Regions from separate parts of the Streptomyces solicamelliae genome, predicted to be linked through region 3. Evidence: riboswitches for the same ligand, from Rfam matches in the RefSeq annotation. Region 3 holds a riboswitch; each other region holds the start of a gene.

Evidence for each region. A riboswitch is a leader RNA that binds a small molecule or an ion and turns the genes downstream of it on or off. The one in region 3 is predicted to bind thiamine pyrophosphate.
Region 1: another riboswitch for thiamine pyrophosphate. It lies ahead of thiC (phosphomethylpyrimidine synthase ThiC); the one in region 3 lies ahead of thiO (glycine oxidase ThiO).
Region 2: another riboswitch for thiamine pyrophosphate. It lies ahead of ABZO31_RS24385 (thiamine ABC transporter substrate-binding protein); the one in region 3 lies ahead of thiO (glycine oxidase ThiO).

The regions. Positions count from the first base shown of each region.
Region 1 covers NZ_CP160404.1:3,539,128-3,542,353, forward strand. Annotated here, with positions in the region: gene thiC (phosphomethylpyrimidine synthase ThiC) at 1-1,577, opposite strand, end outside; TPP riboswitch at 1,571-1,705, opposite strand; gene ABZO31_RS16415 (YibE/F family protein) at 1,777-3,201, shown strand; gene ABZO31_RS16420 (SsgA family sporulation/cell division regulator) at 3,209-3,226, opposite strand, start outside.
Region 2 covers NZ_CP160404.1:5,212,543-5,215,768, forward strand. Annotated here, with positions in the region: gene ABZO31_RS24375 (phosphatidate cytidylyltransferase) at 1-456, shown strand, start outside; gene rlmN (23S rRNA (adenine(2503)-C(2))-methyltransferase RlmN) at 559-1,671, shown strand; TPP riboswitch at 1,701-1,810, shown strand; gene ABZO31_RS24385 (thiamine ABC transporter substrate-binding protein) at 1,891-2,979, shown strand; gene ABZO31_RS24390 (ABC transporter permease) at 3,051-3,226, shown strand, end outside.
Region 3 covers NZ_CP160404.1:1,785,838-1,789,063, reverse strand. Annotated here, with positions in the region: gene ABZO31_RS08275 (thiazole synthase) at 1-108, opposite strand, end outside; gene thiS (sulfur carrier protein ThiS) at 114-314, opposite strand; gene thiO (glycine oxidase ThiO) at 311-1,474, opposite strand; TPP riboswitch at 1,472-1,584, opposite strand; gene ABZO31_RS08260 (NAD(P)/FAD-dependent oxidoreductase) at 1,646-2,893, shown strand; gene ABZO31_RS08255 (Rv2175c family DNA-binding protein) at 2,936-3,226, shown strand, end outside.

The sequences.
Region 1 (3,226 bases), 1.8 Mb from region 3:
TCGTGGAACTCACGGGCCGTGTCCGGGTCCATGGCCAGGTTGAACTGGTCCTCCCAGCGGAACTCGAAGCGCGCGTCGGACAGCGCGTCGTCCCACTCCTGCGCGCCCGGGTGGCCCTTCGCCAGGTCCGCCGCGTGCGCCGCGATCTTGTACGTGATCACGCCGGTCTTCACGTCGTCCCGGTTCGGCAGGCCCAGGTGCTCCTTGGGCGTGACGTAGCAGAGCATCGCGGTGCCCCACCAGGCGATCATCGCCGCGCCGATGCCGGAGGTGATGTGGTCGTACGCGGGCGCGACGTCCGTCGTCAGCGGGCCGAGCGTGTAGAACGGCGCCTCCTCGCAGATCTCCTGCTGGAGGTCGATGTTCTCCTTGATCTTGTGCATCGGGACGTGGCCCGGGCCCTCGATCATGGTCTGCACGTTGTGGCGCTTGGCGATGGTGTTCAGCTCGCCCAGGGTCTTCAGCTCGGCGAACTGCGCGGCGTCGTTGGCGTCCGCGATCGAGCCGGGCCGCAGGCCGTCGCCGAGCGAGTACGTGACGTCGTAGGTCGCGAGGATCTCGCAGAGCTCCTCGAAGTGCGTGTAGAGGAAGTTCTCCTTGTGGTGCGCGAGGCACCACGCGGCCATGATCGAGCCGCCGCGGGAGACGATGCCGGTCTTGCGGCGGGCGGTCAGCGGCACGTACGGCAGCAGCACGCCGGCGTGGACCGTCATGTAGTCGACGCCCTGCTCGGCCTGCTCGACGACCGTGTCCTTGTAGATCTCCCAGGTCAGCTCCTCGGCCTTGCCGTCGACCTTCTCCAGGGCCTGGTAGAGCGGCACGGTGCCGATCGGCACGGGGGAGTTGCGAAGTACCCACTCACGGGTGGTGTGGATGTTGCGGCCGGTGGAAAGGTCCATCACCGTGTCGGCGCCCCACTTGGTCGCCCACGTCATCTTCTCCACCTCCTCCTCGATGGAGGAGGTGACGGCCGAGTTGCCGATGTTGGCGTTGACCTTCACCAGGAACCGCTTGCCGATGATCATCGGCTCGATCTCCGGGTGGTTCACGTTCGCCGGCAGCACCGCCCGCCCGGCGGCGATCTCCTCCCGGACGACCTCGGGGGAGACGTTCTCGCGGATCGCGACGTACTCCATCTCCGGCGTGATCTCGCCGCGGCGGGCGTACGCGAGCTGCGTCACCGCCTGGCCGTCGCGGCCCCGGCGGGGCAGTCGCGGACGGCCGGGGAAGACCGCGTCGAGGTTCTTCAGACCGCCGCGCGGCGAGGTGTGCTTGATGCCGTCGTCCTCGGGACGGACGGGCCGGCCCGCGTACTCCTCGGTGTCGCCGCGGCCGATGATCCAGTTCTCCCGGAGCGGCGGCAGGCCGCGCCGTACGTCGGTCTCCACGGTGGGGTCGGTGTACGGACCGGACGTGTCGTACAGCGTCACGTCCTTGCCGTTGGTGAGGTGCACCTGGCGGACCGGAACCCGGAGGTCGGGGCGGGAGCCCTCGATGTACCCCTTGTGCCAGCCCGGCGTGCGCTCGCCCTGGCCGTTCTGGTCGGAGGCAGGCGTGCGTGCATCCTGAATGGTCATGAGACCGATCTCCCTACGCCGGCATTACCCGGTAACAGGTTCGGCGGTCGGCGCAGCCTCCTCCCGTACGGACGTACGGTGATCAGCGCCCTCTCAGCCCGGTGCTCCGAGCTCCCGCGTGTACAAAGGTGTCACCACGCTAGCGTTTCACCTGGCGTGCTGAACAGAGGGCCCCCCGCGTTCTTGCGATGATCGGTCGGTGACTTCCTCGCAGCGGAACCCCGAACCGAACGATCCCGGGCACGGCCACGGGCACGACGGCGGCCCCGGCAACGCCCATGCGCACGGCCATGGGCACACCCACAGCCACGGTCCCGCCGCGCCCGTCTCCCGCCATCTGCGCAAGGTCATCGCCGCCGTGCTGATCCCGTTCGCCACCGCCGTCGTGGTCGGGCTGGTGGTCCTCTGGCCGGGCGGTGCGCCCGCGCACGAGCGCACCGGGGTGGGCTTCGACCGGCAGACCGAGCAGGGCAAGGTCGTCTCCGCGGAGAAGGTCGACTGCGAGGACGTCAACGCCGCCCAGGTACCGCCCACCGGCGACACCTCGACCCCGCAGGGCCGCGAGGCGGTCCAGGCGCAGCAGGGGGAGTGCACCAAGGCAACCGTCGAGGTCACCACCGGCCCGGAGAAGGGCCGTACGTTCACCGAGATCGTGCAGCCGGACGCGCCCCGCCAACTCCACGAGGGCCAGGGTGTGGTGGTCGCGTACGCCCCCGACGCCCCGCGCGATCTGCAGTACTCGGTGGCGGACGTGAACCGGAAGGTGCCGCTCACGGTGCTTGCCCTGATCTTCGCGCTCGCGGTGGTGGCCGTGGGCCGGATGCGCGGCGTGATGGCGCTGATCGCGCTCGCGGCGAGCTTCCTCGTGCTGACCTTCTTCATCCTGCCGGCGATCCTGCAGGGCTCGAATCCGCTGGTGGTGGCGGTGGTCGGAGCCAGCGCGATCATGCTGATCGCGCTGTACCTGTGCCACGGGCTGTCGGCCCGGACCTCGGTGGCGGTCCTCGGCACGCTGATCTCGCTGCTGCTGATCGGCCTGCTCGGCTCGCTGTTCATCGGCTGGGCGGCGCTGTCGGGGAACACCGACGACAACACCGGCCTGATCCACGGTCTCTACCCGGAGATCGACATGTCCGGCCTGCTGCTCGCGGGCATCATCATCGGCTCGCTCGGCGTGCTCGACGACGTGACCGTGACCCAGACCTCGGCGGTCTGGGAGCTGCACCAGGCGGACCCGCGGATGGGTCCGCGGGCGCTCTACCGGGCGGGCATCCGGATCGGCCGGGACCACATCGCCTCCGTGGTCAACACGCTCGTCCTCGCGTACGCGGGTGCGGCGCTGCCCCTGCTGCTGCTGTTCTCGATCGCGCAGAGCAGCGTGGGGACGGTGGCCAACAGCGAGCTGGTCGCGGAGGAGATCGTCCGGACACTGGTCGGCTCGATCGGGCTGGTCGCCTCGGTGCCGGTCACGACGGCACTGGCGGCGCTGGTCGTCTCGGCCGACCGGCCGGGCGACGGGACCGCCGGGGCCGGGGGGACCGGCGGGTCCGGAGGTGCGGGCGAGGTCGCCACGTCCGCGGTGCGCCGGCCGGCTCGGGGCGGACGGCGCCGTCGCGCGAAGTAGCCGACCGTCAGCCCGCGTTCTCCTC
Region 2 (3,226 bases), 3.4 Mb from region 3:
CCGTTCCTGGCGACGTTCGTGGCGATGATGCTGACGGCGGACGACGGGGCCCAGCGGGTGCTGACGTTCCTGCTGCTCACGATCGTCAGCGACACCGGCGCGTACGCGATCGGCTGGCGCTTCGGCAAGACCAAGCTGGCCCCCCGCATCAGCCCCGGCAAGACCCGGGAGGGCCTGCTCGGCGCGGTGGGCTTCGCGATGGCGGCGGGCGCGCTGTGCATGGAGTTCCTGATCGACGACGGCTCGTGGTGGCAGGGTCTGCTGCTGGGCCTGGCGGTGGCGGCGAGCGCGACGCTCGGCGACCTCGGCGAGTCGATGATCAAGCGCGACCTGGGCATCAAGGACATGGGCACGCTGCTCCCCGGGCACGGGGGCATCATGGACCGCCTGGACTCGCTGCTGCCGACCGCCCCGGTGGTCTGGCTGCTGCTGGTGCTGTTCGTCGGCTCCGGCTGATCGCGGACCACGGGCCACGGGCGGAAGTCTCCCGTGCCGTTACCCTGGAAGGGCGCGCTGCTCCGAGCGGCGCGCCTTTCGTCATTACGAGGAGTACCTGCCATGGCCCGCCCCGCACCGGGAGAGCTCACCTTCGTCGCCCCCCGCGGAGCCAAGAAGCCGCCGCGGCATCTCGCCGACCTCACGCCCGCCGAGCGCAAGGAGGCCGTCGCAGCGATCGGCGAGAAGCCCTTCCGCGCGAAGCAGCTGTCGACGCACTACTTCTCGCGGTACGTGCACGACCCCGCCCAGTGGACCGACATCCCCGCCGCCGCCCGCGAGAAGCTGGCCGGGGAGCTGCTGCCCGACCTGATGTCCGTCGTCCGGCACATCTCCTGCGACGACGACACCACCCGCAAGACGCTGTGGCGGCTGCACGACGGCACGCTCGTCGAGTCCGTGCTGATGCGGTACCCGGACCGGGTCACCATGTGCATCTCCTCGCAGGCCGGCTGCGGCATGAACTGCCCGTTCTGCGCCACCGGCCAGGCCGGCCTGGACCGCAACCTGTCGACCGCCGAGATCGTGCACCAGATCGTCGACGGCATGCGCGCCCTGCGCGACGGCGAGGTCCCCGGCGGCCCCGCCCGCCTGAGCAACATCGTCTTCATGGGCATGGGCGAGCCGCTCGCCAACTACAACCGCGTCGTCGGCGCGATCCGCCGCCTCACCGACCCCGAGCCCGACGGCCTCGGCCTGTCGCAGCGCGGCATCACCGTCTCCACCGTCGGCCTCGTCCCCGCGATGCTGCGGTTCGCCGACGAGGGCTTCAAGTGCCGGCTCGCCGTCTCGCTGCACGCCCCGGACGACGAGCTGCGCGACACCCTCGTCCCGGTGAACACCCGCTGGAAGGTCCGCGAGGTCCTCGACGCCGCCTGGGAGTACGCGGAGAAGTCCGGCCGCCGGATCTCCATCGAGTACGCCCTGATCCGCGACATCAACGACCAGGCCTGGCGCGGCGACCTCCTCGGCCGGCTCCTCAAGGGCAAGCGGGTGCACGTCAACCTGATCCCGCTCAACCCGACGCCCGGCTCCAAGTGGACCGCGTCCCGCCCTGAGGACGAGAAGGCGTTCGTCGAGGCCATCGCCGCGCACGGCGTCCCGGTGACCGTCCGGGACACCCGCGGCCAGGAGATCGACGGTGCCTGTGGACAGCTCGCGGCCAGCGAACGCTGAGCTTGTACCCTGAGCTCGAACACATCTGCATATTCCGACAGGGGAGCGCCACAGCGCTGAGAGTGCGGCACCGTCAGGCCGCAGACCCTCTGAACCTTGCCCAGGTCATTCTGGGTAGGAAGTTCGGACGTTAACTCGAGCTGTTGCGCCCTGCCCGCGACCGGTCTCCGGTCGCGGGCAGGGCCGCGTCTCTTCCTGGTCACACCCAGGAGGAATCCAGTGCACACCAAGAAGCTGGCCGCCGTCGCGGTCGCCACGGCGCTCGGCGTCACGACCCTCGCCGCCTGCGGCGGCGACAAGGCCGACACCTCCGGCGAGGGCACGAAGTCCAAGACCGTCACGCTCGTCAGCCACGACTCGTTCAACGCCTCCAAGGAGGTGCTGGCCGACTTCACGCGGCAGACCGGCTACACCGTGAAGGTCCTCAAGAGCGGCGACGCCGGCGAGGCCCTCAACAAGGAGATCCTCACCAAGGGCTCCCCGCAGGGCGATGTCTTCTTTGGCATCGACAACACCCTGCTCTCCCGCGGTCTCGACAACGGCCTGTTCGAGCCGTACGAGGCCAAGGGCCTGGAGCGGGTCCCGGCCGAGCTGCAGCTCGACAAGGACAAGCACCGGGTCACCCCGATCGACACCGGCGACATCTGCGTCAACTACGACAAGAAGTACTTCGCCGACAAGAAGCTCGCCCCGCCGCAGACCTTCGACGACCTGGCGAAGCCCGCGTACAAGGACCTGCTCGTGGTGGAGAACCCCGAGCGCTCCTCCCCGGGCCTCGGCTTCCTGCTCGGCACCGCCGCGCAGTACGGCGACGAGGGCTGGCAGGACTACTGGAAGAAGCTCAAGGCCAACGGCGTGAAGACCGTCGACAGCTGGGAGCTCGCCTACAACCAGGAGTTCTCCGGCTCCGCGGGCGGCGCGAAGGCCAAGGGCGACCGGCCGCTGGTCGTCTCGTACGCCTCCAGCCCGCCGGTCGAGGTGCTGTACGCCGAGCCGCAGCCGAAGGAGGCCCCGACGGGCGTCTCCACGGGCACCTGCTTCCGGCAGACCGAGTTCGCGGGCCTGCTGACCGGGGCGAAGAACACCGAGGGCGGCAAGGCGCTGATCGACTTCCTGATCTCGAAGAAGTTCCAGGACGACATGCCGCTCCAGATGTTCGTCAACCCGGTGGCCGAGGACGCGACGCTGCCGGAGCTGTTCACGAAGCACGGGGCGGTGATCGCCAAGCCGCAGACGATGGCTCCTGAGAAGATCGCCGAGAAGCGTGAGCAGTGGATCCAGTCGTGGTCGTCGATCGTCCTGAAGTAAGCCGTCCCGACGTCGGCCGGGCCCCGGCCGTCCACCGGGACCTGCGCGGGAGCGCGGCGCGGCTCGGCCTGATGGCCCTGCCCGTCGCGTTCTTCGCGGTCTTCTTCGCCTGGCCCGTCGTGTCGATCGTCGCCCGCGGCGTGAAGACGGACGGGACCTGGCAGTTCGGCCGGATCGGCGAGACGCTGAGCCGGCCGGACATCCTCGAGGTGCTCTGGTTCACGCTCTGGCAGGCGGCCGCGTCGAC
Region 3 (3,226 bases):
GGCGACCAGCGCGCGCTCCAGCACGTCCAGGCTGGGCGCGCCGCCCGTGCCCATGATCAGGCGGGAGGTGAACTCCCGGTCGCCGAGTACGAAGACGTCGTCCGCCACTGTCCTCAGCCTCCCTGGACTGCCGTGAGGATCTCCACGCGGTCGCCCTCGCCCACGTACGTCGTCCCCCACGCGCTTCGCGGGACGACCGTTTCGTTCAGTGCCGCCGCGACCCCCGAGGGGGCCGTCGTCAGCGTGGCCACGAGTGCCGAGAGGGGGAGCGGGCCGCCCAGTTCGCGCGGCTCGCCGTTGACCGAGACGTTCATGCGGGCTGCTCCTGACGTACTGCGGAGAAACGGAGGGGGGTGAAGGGGCGCGCCTCTTCCGGCAGGGCCCCGGTCGTCAGGACCTCGGCCATGACGTCGCCCGTGACGGGCGTCAGCAGCACCCCGTTGCGGTAGTGCCCGGTGGCGAGCAGCAGCCCCGGCAGGGCCGTCGCGCCGAGCAGCGGCGCGTTGTCGGGGGAGCCGGGGCGCAGCCCCGCCCGGGTCTCGGTCAGCGGCAGCTCCGTGAGCCCCGGCACCAGCTCGTGCGCGTCGCGCAGCAGCTCGTACACCCCGCCCGCGGTCACCGTCGTGTCCCAGCCCAGCTCCTCGCTGGTCGCGCCGATCACCAGCTCGCCGTTCTCCCGCGGCACCAGGTACACGGCGCTGCCCCGCACCACCGCCCGCACCGTGCGGGACAGGAACGGCGCGTACGCCGGCGGCACCGTCAGCCGCAGCACCTGCCCCTTCACCGGGCGGACCGGAGGGAGGACGTCGTCCGGTACGCCCTCGAGCCGGCCGCTCAGGCTGCCGCCGGCCAGGACGACCTGGTCGGCCGCCACCTCGGTACCGTCCCGGAACGCCACCCCCGCCGCCCGGTCGCGCACGACGACGAGCCGCTCCGCCCAGGCCCGGTGGAACACCACCCCGGCCCGCTCGCAGGCGACGAGCAGCGCGTCGGCGAGCCGTCGCGGGTCCACCTGGTGGTCCCCGTCGACCCGCAGCCCGCCCCGCACCCCGGGCGCCAGCATCGGCTCCAGGCGGCGGCAGTCGCGCCCGCTCAGCCACACCGACTCGAGCCCGCACCGCGTCTGCAGCGCGTGCAGCTCGCGCAGGTGCGCCCGGTCGTCGGCGTCCAGGGCCACCGCGAGCGTGCCGCAGGCGCGGTGGCCGACGTCCAGGCCGGTGGCGTCGGCGAGTTCGGCGACGAAGTCCGGATAGCGGCGCGCGGAGGCGAGGTTGAGGGCGAGCAGGGTCTCCTCGCCGTAGTGGAGTTCGGTGACCGCGGCCAGCATCCCGGCCGCGACCCGCGCGGCCCCGCCGCCCGGTTCGGGATCGACGACCGCGGTGCGCAGTCCGCGCTGCGCGGCCCGCCAGGCCGTGACGAGGCCGACGATCCCGCCCCCCACGACGAGGACGTCCGCATCGGTACGTGCGTGCATGGGCGTCCAGCCCCTCCCTTCGCCGGCATGACCCGGATCAGGTTCGTACGGTCGGAGGCCGGTCAGCCTCCCTCTCAGCCCGGTGCGTCCGGACTCCCGCGTGTGCTCTACGTTGACGGCCAGACTAGCCCACCACTTCCTGACGGTTCGTCAGGTACGTAAGGTGGGCGGGTGAGCGAACAGCGGGAACACGCAGAGCAGCGGGAACACACGGAGCGGCCGCGGCGCGTGGTCGTCGTCGGCGCGGGCATGGCCGGCGTCCAGACCGCCGTGGCCCTGCGCGAACAGGGCTTCACCGGACCGGTCGTCCTCATCGGCGCCGAACCCCACCAGCCGTACGACCGGCCGCCGCTGTCCAAGGCCGTCCTCCTCGGCAAGGCCGAGGACTCCGCCTTCGACGTCGACTTCGCGGCCCTCGACGTCGAACTCCGCCTCGGCGTCGAGGTCACCGGGCTGCGCGCCGCGGACCGCGAGGTCGACACCGAGGCCGGCCCCGTCCCGTACGACGTGCTCGTCCTCGCCACCGGCGCGTACCCGGTCACCCTGCCCGGCACCGAGGGCGTCCCCGGCGTCCACCTGCTGCGCACCCTCGACGACGCCGCCCGCCTCAGGCCCGTCCTGGAGCGGCGGCACGACATCGTCGTGGTCGGCGCCGGCTGGATCGGCGCCGAGTTCGCCACCGCCGCCCGCGAGGCCGGCTGCGCCGTCACCGTCGTCGAGGCCGCCGAACGGCCCCTCGCCGGCGCCCTGCCCGCCGAGGTCGCCGAGCCGATGGCCGCCTGGTACGCGCAGAGCGGCGCCGAACTCGTCACCGGCGCCCGCGTCGAGCGCCTCGAACCCGGCGAGGTCCGGCTCGCGGACGGCCGCCGGCTGCCCGCCGACGCCGTCGTCGTCGGCATCGGCGCCCGCCCCGCCACCGGCTGGCTCGCCGGCTCCGGCGTCGAACTCGGCCCGGACGGCTCCGTCACCGCCGACGACAGGCTGCGCACCTCCCTGCCCGACGTGTACGCGGTCGGCGACTGCGCCTCCTTCCCCTCCGCCCGCTACGGCGAGCGGCTGCTCGTCCACCACTGGGACAACGCCCTGCAGGGCCCGCGCACCGTCGCCGCCGCGATCACCGGCGGGCCCGCGGAGGCACCCGCGTACGACCCGGTGCCGTACTTCTGGTCCGAGCAGTTCGGCCGTTTCGTCCAGTACGCGGGACACCACGCCCACGCCGACACACTCCTGTGGCGCGGCGCGCCCGGCGACGACGCCTGGTCGGTGCTCTGGCTGCGCGCCGACGTGCCGGTGGCCCTGCTCGCCGTCGGCCGGCCCCGGGACCTCGCCCAGGGGCGCCGGCTGATCGAGGCGGGCACGCCGGTCGACCCGGAGCGCGCCGCGGACCCCGCCGTCCCTCTGAAGGCCGCAGTCCGGTAGGCCCGACTACCGGCTGTCGGTCCTGGATGGCAGGCTTGTCCCGTGACCGAGATTGACGCAAAGATCGATGCTCTCGTCCCTGCCTGGCTCTACCTCCCCGACATCGCGGAGATGCTCGACGTCGAGGTGACGCGCGTGCGCCAGCTGGTCAAGGAGGGCCAGCTCATCGCCGTGCGCCGCGGGGAGAACAAGGCGCTTCAGGTGCCCGCCGCCTTCATCGACGGCGACAAGGTCGTCAAGGGCCTCAGCGGCACCCTGACGCTCCTGAAGGACGACGGCTTCACCGACGAAGAGATGCTGGAGTGGCTCTTCACTCCGGACCCGAGCCTGCCC